One region of the Aeromonas sp. FDAARGOS 1415 genome, then DNA from elsewhere that is predicted to be linked to it. Evidence: riboswitches for the same ligand, from Rfam matches in the RefSeq annotation. Region 1 holds a riboswitch; each other region holds the start of a gene.
The links. Region 1 has a riboswitch for cyclic di-GMP ahead of I6L45_RS01995 (glycosyl hydrolase family 18 protein). Riboswitches for the same ligand answer to the same signal wherever they lie in the genome.
Positions count from the first base shown of each region.

Region 1 (3,859 bases):
TGACGGCATCCAGCACCACGCGGGCCTTGGCCGAGGTGGCATCCAGCAGGCTGGCCTGCGGGCCGGACACCTGCTTCCAGCTGTAGGTCAGGACCCCGTTTTCCGGATCGTGGGAGGCGCTGCCATTGAGCGTCACCTCCGCCGGGCCGGTGGCGTTCAGATCGCTGCCGGCATTGGCCACCGGCGGCTTGTTGACCGGTGGCGTGGTGCCGCCGTCCCCATGGCCGAGCCCCTCGTGCATGGCGCTGAGGATGTCGCCGTTGTCTGCATCGATCTCCCAGGCGAACAGGCCCCCAAGCTGGTTGGCCAGCACGTACTGCCCCTTGGCCTTGACCGAACGGTCGTTGTCGAAGCTGATGAGATCCCCGGTGCCGGCGTTGAAGACGTAGGGGGCCTCGGCCACCTCGTCATAGCCCTGCTCCCAGCCTGCGCCCATGCGGTTGTTGACGATGTCGCGGTAATCCACCACCCCGTTCTCCCAGGTGCCCTTGACGGGGCCGGTTGCGGTGCCGGTGAAGGGGTTGCCGGCCTGATAACCGCTGACCCCGGTCCAGCCGCGACCATACATGGCCGCACCGACCACGATCTTGCCCGGTGTGACCCCCTGGCCGAGCAGCGCCCTGACGCCCTTGTCGGTGGTGTACTTGGTGGCCGGATCCCAGCTCGCGGCATGGAGGTTGGTCTGGTGACCCAGCTCGGTGTTGCTCCAGGCGCCGTTGAAGTCGTAGCTCATCAGGAAGATGTGGTCCATGTACTGCTGGGCAGCCTGATAATCCACCTTGGCAATCTTGTCGCCGCCGGCGCTGATGGCCGAGGTGAGCTCGTACTGTCGACCGGTCTCGGCCTCCAGCTCGTCGAGCATGGCGCGCAGCTCTTTCATCAACGCCACATAGGTGGCGCCATCCTGCGGCCCGCCCAGGTTGGGGTTGGCCCCCTGACCGCCCGGGAACTCCCAGTCGATGTCCACGCCGTCGAAGAATTTCCAGGTCTGCAGGTACTCCTTCATGGAGGCGACGAAGGTGTCGCGCTTGGTCTTGTCGCTGAAGAAGTAGAAGGGATCTGAGAGAGTCCATCCGCCGACCGAGGGGAGGATCTTGAGGTCGGGGTTGGCCTGCTTGAGGGCCATCAGGTTGCCAAAGTTGCCCTTGTAGGGCTCATCGAAGGCGGTGAGCTTGCCCTGCCCCATCTGCACGGCGGCCCAGGGATCGTGAATGGAGACCTTGAAGTCCTCGCGACCGGCGCAGGAGCGCTGCAGCGCCTCGAAGCTGCCAGAGATCTCTTTGAGGCTGTCATTGATGCCATTGCCACCGCAGATGGGGGTGAAGCCGTAGAGGATGTGGGTCAGGTTCTTGGCCGGGATCTTGTCCACGGTGAACTTGCGGCCATAGACGCCCCACTCCACGTAGTAGGCCCCCACCACCTTGCCGGACTTGTTGGCGTAGGGCTTGTTGTTCTCCTGCAGCGGCGCATCGAGCGGCGCCAGGTGGCTGCCGTCCGTGTCGGCAACCACTATCTCCTTCTTGTCGGAGAGGGTGCAGCCATCGGCGTTGCACAGGGCGACCTGCATCTGGTAGCGGCCCCCCTTGGTGACCTTGAAGTTGGCGGTGCCGGATGCCGCGGCGGCCCCCGACCACACCTCCTTGCCATCGAGCAGCACCTTGGCGGTCTGGCCCACGTCGCCGGACCAGAGGTTCCAGCTCACGCTGACGGGGGCACCATCCTTGTGGACAGTCACCAGCTTGTTGTAGGAGGTGGCGGCCTGATCGATCTGGATGATGGCGAACTTGGTTTCACCCCAGCCTATGGTGGGTTTGCCGGGGGCGGCAGCGAGGGCGGAGGTGGAACAGATCCCCCCGACCAGCAGCGCCAGCAGGGAATGTTTTGGACTGAACATAGTTGAACTTCCTTATTTCGTTATTGGAATAAACAACGAAAAAGGCAACGCAACCTGACAGGGAATGCAGACGACATCGCACCATGGCTTGGCCCATGGACGAAACAACCTGTGGTGGCCCCGCTATCCTAGGTACCGCTGACCCTTAGACCGGAAGCTTTGCGCCCCGGACTTTCGTCCGGTTTGCCTTTTTGCACAACTTGATTTGCGATGAAAATAATCGCCGAATGACTATAGAGGAGAGTCGTCGGTCCGCCACCTAGTAAAAATAACAGTGACAGGGACTCACCATTGCCAGTTGGCCACGAAAATGCATACAAATCGGCAACAACGTCGCCGATGATGCTGCATGAGAACCATTATCAGCCGCGTCAATCAAAGATGGAATCTGTGATTGCCGTCACTGAACCGGTAGCAGCAGGCTGTTCATCAGGGCCCTCAGCTTGAGCGGCTTGACCGGCTTGCTCACATAACCGAAGCCATGCTCGCGGATCTGCGTCTGCAGCTCGCTCTTGCGATCCGCGCTGATGATGATACCGCCGATGCCGTTGCCATGGGCCAGCCTGATCATGTGCAGCGCCTGCAACCCCGTCTTGCCGTCGTCCAGGTGATAGTCAGAGAGCACCAGCCGGGGCAGGAAGCCAGCCCCGATGATCTCCTCTGCCTGCTCCAGGCTCTGGGCACAGCGCACCTCGCAGCCCCAGCGCTCCAGCAGGGAGGCCATGGCAATGAGGATGTCCTCCTCGTTGTCGATGCAGAGGATCCTGACCCCTTCCAGCTGGCTGTCCCGCTGGGCTGGCGCCGTCATCTGGCTCGCCGTCACGGGCCGGGTCGCGAGGTTCAGGGTGATGGCAAACACGGATCCCGCTCCGGGCCAGCTACGCAGGGAGAGCTGGTGACCCAGCACCAGAGAGATGCCGCGAGCGATGGCAAGCCCGAGGCCGAGCCCCTGCTCCTTGGCAGTGCGGGAGTGATCGAGGCGGGAGAACTCGTCGAAGATCGCCTCCTGCTTGCCCTCCGGGATGCCGGGGCCGTTGTCCCACACCTCGATGCGCACCTTGTCCCCCAGCCGGCGGCAGCCGAGCAGTACCCGGCCCCCCGGGTTGTAGCGAAACGCGTTGGTGAGGAAGTTTTGCAGCACCCGCCGCAGCAGGCGCACATCGCTGTAGACCGCGAGGCTGCTCTCCACCACGGAGAACTGGATCCCCCCGGCCTGGGCCAGCACCCCGAACTCCGCCTTGAGGTTGTCGAGCACGTCCCTCAGGGCGAAGTCGAGCTTCTTGGCCTTGAACTTGCCGGCCTCGAGGCGCGAGATATCCAGCAGGTCCATGATGAGATCCTCGGTCGCCCCCAGGGCATCGTCGATGTGGCGGGCGATGCGGGCGGGCTCGTCCGCCGGGGGCAGCATCTCCAGCAGGGAGGAGGTGAACAGCTTGGCCGCATTGAGCGGCTGGGTGAGGTCGTGGCTCACCGCCGCGAGGAAGCGGCTCTTGGAGTGGTTGGCCCGCTCCACCTGCTGGTTCACCAGCAGCAGCTGGCGGTTGAGCTCGGAGAGCTCATGGGTGCGCTCGGCCACCCGCGCCTCCAGGTGCTCGTTAGCTTCGCGCAGTACCCGCTCGGCGTCACGAAACGGGGTGATGTCGGTGAAGGTCATGACGAAACCGCCGGCGGGCATGGGGTTGCCCTGCATCTCGATCACCCGGCCATCCGGCCGCTCCCGGGCCGAGATGTGGGGGCTGCCGCGCTGCATGAAGGCAACCCGGCGCGCCACCTGGGCCTCGATCTCGCCGGGGCCGCACAGCCCCTGCCCGGCGTTGTAGCGGATGATCTCCTCGATGGGGCGACCCACCTGGATGAGGCCGGGAGGATAGGAGAACAGCTCGATGTAACGCCGGTTCCAGGCCACCAGCCTGAGCTCCCTGTCCACCACGGAGATCCCCTGCCCCATGTGTTCGATGGCCCCCT
Region 1 covers NZ_CP077363.1:417,182-421,040, forward strand. Annotated here, with positions in the region: gene I6L45_RS01995 (glycosyl hydrolase family 18 protein) at 1-1,894, opposite strand, end outside; cyclic di-GMP riboswitch class I at 2,005-2,092, opposite strand; gene I6L45_RS02000 (PAS domain-containing hybrid sensor histidine kinase/response regulator) at 2,295-3,859, opposite strand, start outside.

Region 2 (3,859 bases), 1.4 Mb from region 1:
TGGTGGTCTTCGTGATCCTGATGATCATCAACTTCGTGGTGATCACCAAGGGGGGGGAGCGTATCTCCGAAGTCTCCGCTCGCTTCACCCTGGACGCCATGCCGGGCAAGCAGATGGCCATCGACGCCGACCTCAATGCGGGGACCCTGGATCAGCACCAGGCCCGGGCAAGGCGGGAGGAGATCGCCAGGGAGGCGGATTTCTACGGCGCCATGGACGGGGCATCCAAGTTCGTTCGTGGCGACGCCATCGCCGGACTGCTGGTGCTCATCATCAACCTGGTGGGGGGGCTGGCCATCGGTATCTTCCAGCACTCCCTGCCGGTTTCCGATGCGTTTCGTATCTATGCCCTGCTCACCATAGGTGACGGCCTGGTCGCCCAGATCCCCTCCCTGCTGATGTCCACCGCCGCAGCCATCATCGTCACCCGGGTGAGCGACGAGGGGGAGATGTCGGATCAGGTCGGCCAGCAAATCCTCGCCTCCCCTCGTGTGATCTACACGGCGGCGACCATCATGCTGATCCTGGGCCTGGTTCCCGGCATGCCCATGCTGGCCTTCCTCAGCTTCGCGGCCGTACTGGCCTGGACCGGTTGGAGCGTCAGCCAGCGCCGTGCCCAGGATCCGGCGCTGGATGCGGCAGAGGCGCTGACACGCCAGATGGTACAGCCGGAGCCCCAGGGGCTGGAGTGGCAGGACTTGCCGCCGGTGGACACTGTTGCCATCGAGCTCGGCTATCGGCTGGTCCCCCTAGCGGAGGCGGACAAGGGGGCCGAGTTGCTCGCCCGGGTGCGCGGCATCCGCAAGACGCTCTCCGAGCAGTACGGCTTCCTGCTACCCGAGATCCGGGTGCGCGACAACCTGCAACTGCAGCCGGATCAGTATCGCATCAAGCTCTCCGGCATCGCCCTGGCCTCGGGCAACGTGGACTGCCAGCGGCTGATGGCCATCAGCAGCGGGGAGACCTACGGCGCCCTGGACGGCGAGCTGACCCAGGATCCCGCCTACGGCATGAACGCGGTCTGGATTTCGCCGGACAACAAGGCCAAGGCCCTCAACCTGGGCTATTCGGTGGTGGATTCCGCCACCGTCATCGCGACCCATGCCAGCAAGCTGCTCAGGGAGCAGCTCGACAACCTGTTCGGTCATGACGAGGTGGGCAAGCTGGGCCAGCATCTGGCCACCCAGTCTCCCCGTCTGGCGGAAGAGCTCAATCTGGCCCTGACCCAGATGCAGCAGCTGCGGGTCTTCCGCCAGCTGCTCAAGGAGCAGATCAGCCTCACCGACATCCGCACCATCGCCACCACCTTGCTGGATGCGAGCGAGCTGACCAAGGATCCCGTCCTGCTGGCATCCGATGTGCGCTGCGCACTGAAACGGCAGATCGTCAGACAGGCGATAGGTTCCCGCGACGTACTGGGGGCCTTCACCCTGGATGATCGGCTGGAGCAGACCCTGCTGACGGCGATGAGCCAATCCCAGCAGCAGGGGAAGATCCAGCTGGACAGCTTCCCGGTGGATCCCCAGCTGCTGGCACAGCTGCAGCAAAACATGCCGCTGGTGAAGGAGCAGTTGCAGCAGCAGGGATACCCCCCTGTGCTGGTGGTGATGCCCCAGCTCAGGCCCCTGATCGCCCGCTATGCCCGCTCCTTCTCGAAGGGTCTCAAAGTGATCTCATATAATGAAATACCGGAAGAGCTGCGGGTCGAAGTAATTGGCACGTTGGGCTGAAGTTGAATTGCCTTATTCTCTGCCGGCAGGAAGTGACTATTCCGCATATCTGCTTGAATTGTCATATAAAGCCGTTATGATGTGACGGTTTTTGACGCGACACATACTGACGATTAAATAACAAAATACAAACAATCAGGTGTGTCTCATGGCTTGAAGGATCACCAAGCCATGCCATCCAAATACGGGTCGTCGCATGATAAAGGCAAACTGAACTGAAAAGTCAGGACGCAAAGCCTCCGGTCTAACAGCATTGATGCTAATGATAGCGGGGTTGCCAAGGCCATGATTCTCGCCTTGTTTTTATGAAGATATAGGGCAAGCGCTCAATTAGAAGCGCTGCTCTGTCTTTGTATGTCTTAATTTTTCAGCTGTCGGTTCTGTTGATTGATTCATGTACAATCACAGGTTCGGGATAATATGTTTTCTGATATTTCTATCAAGGAAAATTCAGTATCGGTCGATATTGGAACCCATGCTCATTTATTATTGGTCTCCTCATTGTCACCAAATGGAAACCATGTTGGGCAAATATTATTGAATGCCGGTTATCGAATTACCCATCAGGATTCTGTGACGCAGGCCAAACATTTTATTTCGAACCACTGCGTCGATCTTATTCTGCTCGATATGGCCGTCATGACAGAAGCCGGCCCTGCCATGGTGCAGACGCTGGCGGGAACCGACTGCGTCATCCTGGTCAATGAACATCAGGCCTATCTGGCGGCCGAGGCCATGCGGGCCGGCGCCATCGACTACATCATCAAACCCTTCAGCCAGCGACAGATCCTCGACGTCGTCAGGGGCGCCCTGCGCCTGCGCCAGGCCATCCCCAACCTGATCGCCACCTCCCCCCAGAGCCTGCAGGTGCTGCAGCTCGCCCGCCGGGCTGCCAAGACCTCGGCCACCATCCTCATCGGTGGCGAGTCGGGGACGGGCAAGGAGCGGCTTGCCCGCTACATCCACGAAATGTCCAGCCGGGCGGCCAAGCCCTTCGTGGCCATCAACTGTGCGGCCATCCCGGAGGCCATGCTCGAGTCCATCCTCTTCGGTCACAGCAAGGGCGCCTTCACTGGCGCGACGGCCAGCCAGCAGGGCAAGTTCGAGCTGGCTCAGGGGGGCACCCTGCTGCTCGACGAGATCTCCGAGCTGCCGCTGGCATTGCAGGCCAAGCTGCTGCGGGTGCTGCAGGAGAAGGAGGTCGAACGGCTGGGCAGCCATCAGGTGATCGCGCTGGACGTGCGCATCATCGCTGCCAGCAACCGGGATCTGCGGGAGCTGGTGGTGCGGGGCGAATTTCGCGAGGACCTCTTCTACCGGCTGGACGTGCTGCCCATGAGCTGGCCCGCCTTGAGAGAACGGCAGGACGACATCCTGCCCCTGGCGGAGTACTTCATCGAGCGTTATGCCGCACAGCAGGGTTATCGCCTCAGCGAGAGTGCCCGCCAGCAGCTGCTCTCCTATGACTGGCCAGGCAATGTGCGCGAACTGGATAACGTCATCCAGCGGGCGCTAATTATGGCTCGCGGATTGCATATTCAGGCCGTCGATTTGATGCTGCCCCATTACGCAGCGGAAGCCGACACTCCGCTACCGCAGACACTCACGGCCCCGGAGGGGCTCAACGAGACCAAGCGGCATGCCGAATTTCAATTCGTTCTTGAGACGTTGCGCCGTTTCCGTGGCCACCGGACACGCACGGCAGAAGCCCTCGGGATGACGACCCGGGCACTTAGATACAAGCTGGCTGCCATGCGCGAGCAGGGCATCGATGTCGAGCAGCAGATACAAAACTAAGGGATAACCGAGTGAAGATTGAGATCATGTCATCACAGGTGACACTCCTGCAGCAGATGCAGGAAATGCAGCGAGTCGCCAGTCAACCCCCTGCCATCGAGCCAAACGAGGCGTCTGCCGTCTCGTTCGGCGACGCCATGCGTGACGTCGTCGGCCGGGTCAACGAACAGCAGAACATCGCCTCCAGCCTGATGACCGCCGTCGATGCGGGGCAGAGCGACGATCTGGTGGGGGCCATGGTGGCCAGCCAGAAGGCAGGCCTCAGTTTTTCCGCCCTGATGCAGGTGCGCAACAAACTGATGACCGGCTTCGATGACATCATGCGCATGCCG
Region 2 covers NZ_CP077363.1:1,778,633-1,782,491, forward strand. Annotated here, with positions in the region: gene lfhA (lateral flagellar biosynthesis protein LfhA) at 1-1,730, shown strand, start outside; cyclic di-GMP riboswitch class I at 1,925-2,012, shown strand; gene I6L45_RS08490 (sigma-54 dependent transcriptional regulator) at 2,151-3,527, shown strand; gene lfiE (lateral flagellar hook-basal body complex protein LfiE) at 3,539-3,859, shown strand, end outside.
Region 2: it holds a riboswitch for cyclic di-GMP, as region 1 does, so the genes downstream of both, I6L45_RS08490 (sigma-54 dependent transcriptional regulator) here and I6L45_RS01995 (glycosyl hydrolase family 18 protein) in region 1, are expected to answer to the same signal.

Region 3 (3,859 bases), 250 kb from region 1:
AGCCCTCACCGGTGAGACTCTGCAGCGTCTCGTCGTGGGTCATGCCGTTGCCCGGGCCCCAGTAGTGGGCGGCCAGATCCGGCCCGATGCGCGGGTTGTCGGTGAGGTAGCCGTCGCGCTTCAGGAAGTAGGCGCGGGTCTGCTCCACCGCCATCAGGGCCAGCAGGTAGCCGTGATAGGCACAGGCCGACTCCTGGTTCAGGAGGTGCGGAATGGCCAAGAGCGGGCGCGGGCTCTCGACCCCCAGGATCTTGCGTTCCCACTGGCGTGCCAGCGCCAGCACGGCGGCCGGGGTGCGCTCGGCCTCGTCCATGGCGTAGAGATCCCGCTCGAAGTAGGCCACCAGCGCGATCTGGCGCTCGTTGAAGGCGCGAAACGGCTGGCGCGCGGCGATCATCGCCTGGATGAGCGCATCGGGGATCGCCTCCCCCGCATCATTCCTGGCGTAGCGCTTGAGCCAGTCCGCGTCGTCCAGCAGGCTGTCGCAGAACATCGACTGGGTCTCGGCATAGGCCATGGAGGTGGGCGGAAACTCCTGGGAGAAGCAGGGGGCGTTGCCGGTGACATTGGCAAAGTGCGCCGCGTGGCCCCCTTCGTGGAACAGGGTGTTGAGCCCGCTCCAGCCGCTGCCCACCTGAGCCGGGTTGGCCAGGCTGGTGAAATTCACCACCGCCGGTACCCACTCCCCCTCCTGCCAGAAGCTCGGCACCGGGCCGTGACAGAAGCCGTTCTCGTATTTCCCCTCCCGGGTCAGCAGATCCAGGGTCAGGGTGGCACCGCGGTACTGGATGCCGAGGCGGCGGAAGCTCCCGACCCAATCCTTCAGCGCCCGGGAGAAGGGCACGTAAGGATCGAGCTGGCGGGTCACGTCGCCGCTCACGCTGTAGCGCAGGTTGTGGGGCAGCAGGGCTTCTTCCCCCTTGGCGTCCTTCAACTCGGCCAGACTCTGGTGCAGGCGGGCATCGGTGCGGGCGATGAAGTCATCCAAGACGGCAAAGAGCTGCTCCGGGCTCATCTGTTCGTTCTTGTGCACCTTGTAGTCGAAGTAGTCGCGATAGCCCATGGCCCGGGCGAAGCGGTTGCGCAGCGCGACTATCTCCAGATAGCCGTTGTCGACCACCCACTGCTCCAGGGCGTGGAACATGGCGAGCGCACTCTGGCGCACCGCCTCGTCGCTGCTGGCGGCCAGCGTCGTGCTGGCGGCGGGCAGACTGCCGGGGACCTGGTGACCCTGCTCGTCCAGCAAGGTCAGCTTCAGCCCCTTGCGCCGGGCAAACAGATCCGCCTCGGCGGCCACCAGCTCGTCCATCAGGGACGCGGCCTGAGGATCCTCGATGACATTGCACTCGAAGAAGGCGATCCAGCCTGCCAGACCGCGTTTCAGCTCGGTCTCCTCGGCCTGGGCCTGCATCTCCCGCAGCACCGGCAGGCGTGCCGGGTCGGCGCAGAAGGCCTTGTAAGCCTGCTCGGCGGCGGTGAAGCCGGCCTGATCGTCGCTGGTGCCCATGTAGGTGGACCAGAACAGATCCTCCTTGCGCCTGTGTACCTGCAGGTAGTCGGCGTTGAGCTGGTTGAGATAATTCCTGGCAATGGAACTCATAAATTCCCTCTTTTATGGGGTCACCCGCACGGGTGCCCACTCCTTTTATTGGTGAGATGCCGCCCCCTTCACAGAGATTGGCAAACAGTGCGCCGGGATGCGCATGAACAAGCTACCAAAAAGCAGGGAGCACTGTCTGCTGGCGATTGGTCCAGACGTGCATCTGGGGGGCAAGCGGCGGGGGATGTCGGGCGGCCCAGCCCGAACACACCTGATGATCGGTATCGCCCTGTCCGAGGGGGGAGCAAGAGAAGTATGGGGAGTCGTACTGCTCCGATGAGGTCAAGCCGTCAATATTTACACTTAATTTTTTAACAAAATATAGTCATCATGGGTCTGTCGCCCAGTGCGGCACCATGATCCTTTCTGTAGTCATTTGGCAAACTGGTTGAAAGGCCAGGACGCAAAGCCTCCGGTCTAAAGACATGCTGTCCAGGATAGCGGGGTTGCCACACCCAGGTGTGCACCGGGATTTCCCCTGCCAACTTGACTGCCCACATCACCGAACAGAGGAATGTATGGCAGCAAAACTTCAATTCAATCGCCTCGCGGCGGCGCTGACGCTACTGGCCAGCGGCGGCGCCCTCGCCCACGGCTATATCAGCCAGCCCGAGTCGCGCAACTACCTGTGCAAGACGGGTGGCAACATCCAGTGCGGCGCCATCCAGTGGGAGCCCCAGAGCCTGGAGGCCCCCTCCGGCTTCCCCGCTGGTGGCCCCGCCGATGGCCAGATCGCCTCGGCAGGACACCCGCAGTTTGGCGAGCTCAACGCCCAGACCAGCGATCGCTGGACCAAGCGCAATGTGCAGGCCGGTCCCTTCGCCATCAGCTGGACCTTCACCGCCAACCACGCGACCCGCAACTGGCGCTATTACCTCACCCGGCAGGACTGGAACCCGAACCAACCGCTCACCCGGGACGCCTTCGATCTCGTGCCCTTCTGCGTCATCGACGGGGGCATGGTACAGCCACCCAAGCAGGTGACCCACAACTGCACCCTGCCCGAGCGCACCGGCTATCAGCTGATCCTCGGGGTCTGGGAGGTGGGTGACACCACCAACAGCTTCTACAACCTGATCGACGCCCGGTTCAAGGACGACGGCCAGCCGCCGTTGACCTGGAGTCAGGGAGGCACCATCTATCCCTCCATCGACCTCGCCGTCGGCGACAAGGCCAGAACCCGGGTATTCGACGCCGGTGGCGAACGCACCGATCTGCAGATCGAGCTGACCATCGCCAGCACCGAGCAAGGCCTGAAGAACAACTGGGCTCACGCCCTGGCGAGCAAGATCAATGCCGAACAGAGCCAGATCCGCGCCGGCCAGCAGGGCACGGACGGCCAGTTCAACCCGGTCTACGGCCAGAACCCCGTCTACCTGAAAGCGGGCAGCAACCTGCAGCGAGTAGAAGTCCAGCTAGAGCAGCAGCAACCCCCGGTCAGCGACAGCATCAGCGTGAGCGGCCTGGCGAGCGAGTATCCGCTCGACAACGGCCAGCTCACCCTGGCCTTCACCGTCGCCGCTCAGGGAGATCTCGCCGTCACCAGCACCCTCTACGACCATGGCGGTGTCGCCAGGGGGCAGACCAGCGCCGACATCAAGGACAGCAGCCAGGGCTTCACCATGGCCCTGAGCGGCCTGAGCGCCGGCCACCATCAGCTGGTGATCGAGGCCAAGCCGAAGAACGGGGGCGCCACCCTGCAGCAGACCCTGGATCTGATGTTCAAGGATCCGGCCGCTGGCGGTGACTACCAGTACAGCTTCCCGGAGGGGCTCAAGTCCTACACTGCGGGCACCCGGGTACTGCAGCCGAAGAACGGCAAGATCTACCAGTGCAAACCCTTCCCCTACAGCGGCTGGTGCAGCCAGTGGGCGAGCACGGCCACCCAGTATGAGCCGGGCGTGGGTTCCCACTGGCAGGAGGCATGGACACAGCTGTGATCCGCCGCACCTGCGCAGCGTAAAGTCGGATAGGGTCAGCCGAAGGGGCCCATCCGTCCGCAATAAAACGGGGAGCCAATGGCTCCCCGTTTGCCATGGCAACCGCTCAGATCTGGTAGTCGAGCAGGGGCTCGTTGCTCATGGCACGGGCCTGGATCTCCGACAACGCCAGCTCGGGGTTGCACAGCTGGATGAACTGCCAGGCGAAGTTGTGCTGGAACTGCCCCTGCTTGAGGCCGATCCAGGCGGTGTGCGGCGCAAACAGCCGGCTGCCGTCCAGCTGCACCAATCCCTTGTCCCGCAGGGTGTCGAACGCCAT
Region 3 covers NZ_CP077363.1:662,902-666,760, forward strand. Annotated here, with positions in the region: gene I6L45_RS03130 (M3 family metallopeptidase) at 1-1,600, opposite strand, end outside; cyclic di-GMP riboswitch class I at 1,969-2,054, shown strand; gene gbpA (N-acetylglucosamine-binding protein GbpA) at 2,119-3,540, shown strand; gene cbl (HTH-type transcriptional regulator Cbl) at 3,647-3,859, opposite strand, start outside.
Region 3: it holds a riboswitch for cyclic di-GMP, as region 1 does, so the genes downstream of both, gbpA (N-acetylglucosamine-binding protein GbpA) here and I6L45_RS01995 (glycosyl hydrolase family 18 protein) in region 1, are expected to answer to the same signal.

Region 4 (3,859 bases), 1.8 Mb from region 1:
AGTGGGCCGCCCAGGCGGAGTTGAGATAGCCGATGCCGCCAAACTGGGCCTGGGTGTAGACCCCCCACTGGGCCAGCTCGGGATCCGCCTTGTTGTCGAACAGGGCGGCGTTGTGGCCGACGAAGTGGTTCCAGGCGCCGTGGAAGTCATAGGTCATCAGGTTGACGTAGTCGAGGTACTGGGTGACCTGGAAGTTTTCCATGCCGCGCAGCAGATAGGCCGAGGCCGGCGAGGCGATGGTCAGCATGTACTTGCGACCGTCCTCGGTGCCGGCGCTGTCGAGCTTGTTGCGCAGGGTCTTCATCAGCACTTCATAGTTCGCAAAGAGCTTGCCGCGACACAGGTTGGAGAGCGGGAAGTCGTTCGGGTTGCCCGCATCCTTCATGGAGGTGGGGTACTCGTAGTCGATATCCACACCATCGAAGCCGTATTGGCGGATGAAGCCCACCGCCGAGTCGGCAAAGGCGTTGATGCCGGCGGTATTGACCGAGCAGTCGCCCTTGGTGGTGGCGGCGTAGAAGCCGCGGGTATCGGCCCAGCCCCCGACGGAGATGAGGGTCTTCACGTCCGGATACTGCTTCTTGTACTTGGACAGCAGGTTGAAGTGGCCCTGGTAGGCGAACTCGGGATCCATCTCGGCGCCCGGCACGCCGTTCCAGGTCATCTTGGTGGCCGAGTCGTCCACCTTGATGACGTGGCTCTGCTCGTCCACCGCCGCGAAGGCGTAGTTGATGTGGGTGATCTTGTCCCAGGGGATGTCGTTCACCAGGTAGGCGGGCAGGCCGTTCTTGCCGGTGCGCCAGGAGGTGAAGTAGCCGATGACACGGCGACCGTGATCATCCCCCATGCACTCGCTGCCGTCGGCGCGGTAGATCTGGCGCACGTCGCAGGAGAGGTTGCCGCCAGTGGGAGGCAGTGCGGCCTCTTCCACCTGCGCATCCACCTGGGCCGATTCGCCAGAGAGATTGGCCTTGTCGGTCGCCACCAGCTTGAGACCGGCCAGCCCCTTGTTCTGGGGCGTCCAGCTCACTTGCCAGGGGGCGCTGGTGTCTTCGCCCACCTTCTGGCCATTCACGAAGAGCTCGACCCTGGCGACGTCGTCATTGGCGTCGGTGACGTTGCCGCTCACCGCCACGCTGCGACCCAGGGTCACCCTGGCGCCGGCGGCCGGGCTCGCGATGCTCACTTTGGGCGCCTCGGGCGCGACCACGGCGGCGACCTTGAAGCTGGAGTCCGCCTCGCTCAGCACCTTGCCATCCTTGTCCAGCGCCCGAGCCTTGAGGGCGTGATTGCCCACACCGGCGGCAGACCAGCTCGCGCTCCAGGGGGAAGCCGTGGCGGTGGCGACCAGGGTACCGTCGATGAGGTACTCCACCTTGGCGAGCGCCGTGACCGGGCCGCTCAGGGTCACCGCCAGGGCAAGGCTGGTCCCCTCGCTGACGCTGGCACCCACGGCGGGGGAGCCGATGGCGACGACCAGGGCCGGTGGCGGTACCTCGCCGCCATAACGCTTCCAGGCATCGGCCCAGACGGTGCCGACCCCGGGCTCATAGTGGTAGGGGGACGCGCCGCACCAGCCGGAGTAGGGGAATTCCTTGCATTCATAGAGGGCGCCTGCGTTGCTGACGATGTCGCCAGCCTTGTAGGCGGTGCCGGCCTGGTAGGCGGGGTAAGCGGCCTGCGCCCAGGCAGGGACGGCCGCAAGGGCGACCAGCATGGCAAGCCTGCTGGGCCTCAAGATCTGTTGCATATTGTTATCTTCCTTGTTTGTCTTGGCTTCAACACCGGGAAAAGCGCAATCGCAACAGGGGGAAAGGGAACGACAACAGGCCATGGACGGGCCACAAACCCTCAAGTTACCCTGGGTAACCCCGCTGTCTGGCCCGTGGTCGGGCAGATCGGAGGCTTTGCGTCCCGGCATCACTGCCGGTTTGCCCTTGTCCTGGGTTCCGTGAGGAACAGCCCGAGTATAGGAAGCAAGTCTCGACCGCTCAATCTTTATTCTCGAAAGAAAATATGTGGGGACGTTCCCACACTTCATCCCTCATCGAACAGATGAGAAATAAATGATTAATATCAGTATCTTGAGCCTATCTAAACCTGGCAAACAGCCTCTTTTATTCCCTTTCTTGCACGCTGGACCACTGGTCCGAGTTGCCAGAAATGTGACAAGGCACGTCATTGGCCAGGGCCGAGAAGATGGATAGAAGGGTCAATTTAAAAGAGAGGAGTCCCTGTCTTGCTGGTGCCGTCCCTATGGATGTGACGCCTGAAAGACCCGCGCCGAGGCGGGCGAAGGATTGGCAGCCCGGCGGGATCCGGGACGATGCAAAACGACAAAACAAAAAGGCCACCGCAATGCGGTGGCCTTCTGTTGTCATCGAATGATGGTGGAGCTACGCGGGATCGAACCGCGGACCTCTTGCATGCCATGCAAGCGCTCTCCCAGCTGAGCTATAACCCCAAATTTTTACTCTTCAGACAACCGGTTCTGGCGGCCGGTCATCCTGGACGCTTGGCGTCCGAATCATGGTGGAGCTACGCGGGATCGAACCGCGGACCTCTTGCATGCCATGCAAGCGCTCTCCCAGCTGAGCTATAACCCCAAATTCTTTACTCTTTAGACAACCGCTTCTGGCGGTCGGTTGCCTTCGACGCATAACGTCTGAATGATGGTGGAGCTACGCGGGATCGAACCGCGGACCTCTTGCATGCCATGCAAGCGCTCTCCCAGCTGAGCTATAACCCCACAAAGGTCGGCCTGGGTGATACACACCGCACTGCCCTGGGTACTTCATTTCAATCAGGAACCTGGTGGAGCTACGCGGGATCGAACCGCGGACCTCTTGCATGCCATGCAAGCGCTCTCCCAGCTGAGCTATAACCCCTTGGATTCCAGATTGTGCGAGGAGAATTTGGTGGAGCTACGCGGGATCGAACCGCGGACCTCTTGCATGCCATGCAAGCGCTCTCCCAGCTGAGCTATAACCCCAACTCACCTCGGCGCTACCAAAGTTATCTCTGGCAACGGAGGCGCATGATAGGCATCGTCCGCTTTGCTGTCAACCCAAAATTCGCACCCGCTGGAGCGTTTAGTCAAAATTCAGTCAGTTAGCTGTTTTTACCGCCAACCTCATCGCTATGTCGCTGTTTTACGTCGTAAATCAGGTGGGGACTCAAAAAAAGAGGGCCCCCTCAGGGAGCCCTCTCATGCCATCTTGGGTACTGACCCGGCGAGCCTGAATTACTCGGCGGCCATGCGTGCTTCGATGTACGCCAGGGCGCGGTCGATGCGAGCGAGCACGCGCTCCTTGCCCACCAGCGCCATCACGGCGTCGATGGCAGGAGACTGGCCCTGGCCGGTCACGGCCACGCGCAGCGGCATGCCCACCTTGCCCATGCCCTGACCCAGCTCGGCAGCGGTGGCTTCAATCAGCTCGTGCAGCGCTTCTGTGGTCCAGGTCTCCAGGGCAGCCAGCTTGGTCTTGGCCAGGGTGAGCGGCTCGGCGGCAACACCACGCAGGTGCTTCTTGGCGGCCGCTTCGTCGATGGCCTCGTACTCTTCGAACAGGTAGCGGCTCTGGGCGGCCACTTCCACTAGCGTGTTGCAGCGCTCCGCCAGCAGGGTCACCACAGCAGGCAAAGCCGGGCCATTGCTGGTATCGATCTTCTGGTCGGCCATGTGCCAGGCCAGGTGCTTGGCCACATAAGCCGGATCCAGGCTGCGCATGTAGTGGTTGTTCAGCCACAAGAGCTTGTCGGTGTTGAAGGCGGAGGCGGACTTGGAGATGGCATCCAGGCTGAACAGCTTGATCATCTCCTCCAGGGTGAAGATCTCCTGATCGCCGTGGGACCAGCC
Region 4 covers NZ_CP077363.1:2,234,063-2,237,921, reverse strand. Annotated here, with positions in the region: gene I6L45_RS10705 (glycosyl hydrolase family 18 protein) at 1-1,717, opposite strand, end outside; cyclic di-GMP riboswitch class I at 1,862-1,946, opposite strand; tRNA gene I6L45_RS10700 (tRNA-Ala) at 2,389-2,464, opposite strand; tRNA gene I6L45_RS10695 (tRNA-Ala) at 2,531-2,606, opposite strand; tRNA gene I6L45_RS10690 (tRNA-Ala) at 2,674-2,749, opposite strand; tRNA gene I6L45_RS10685 (tRNA-Ala) at 2,813-2,888, opposite strand; tRNA gene I6L45_RS10680 (tRNA-Ala) at 2,917-2,992, opposite strand; gene gltX (glutamate--tRNA ligase) at 3,245-3,859, opposite strand, start outside.
Region 4: it holds a riboswitch for cyclic di-GMP, as region 1 does, so the genes downstream of both, I6L45_RS10705 (glycosyl hydrolase family 18 protein) here and I6L45_RS01995 (glycosyl hydrolase family 18 protein) in region 1, are expected to answer to the same signal.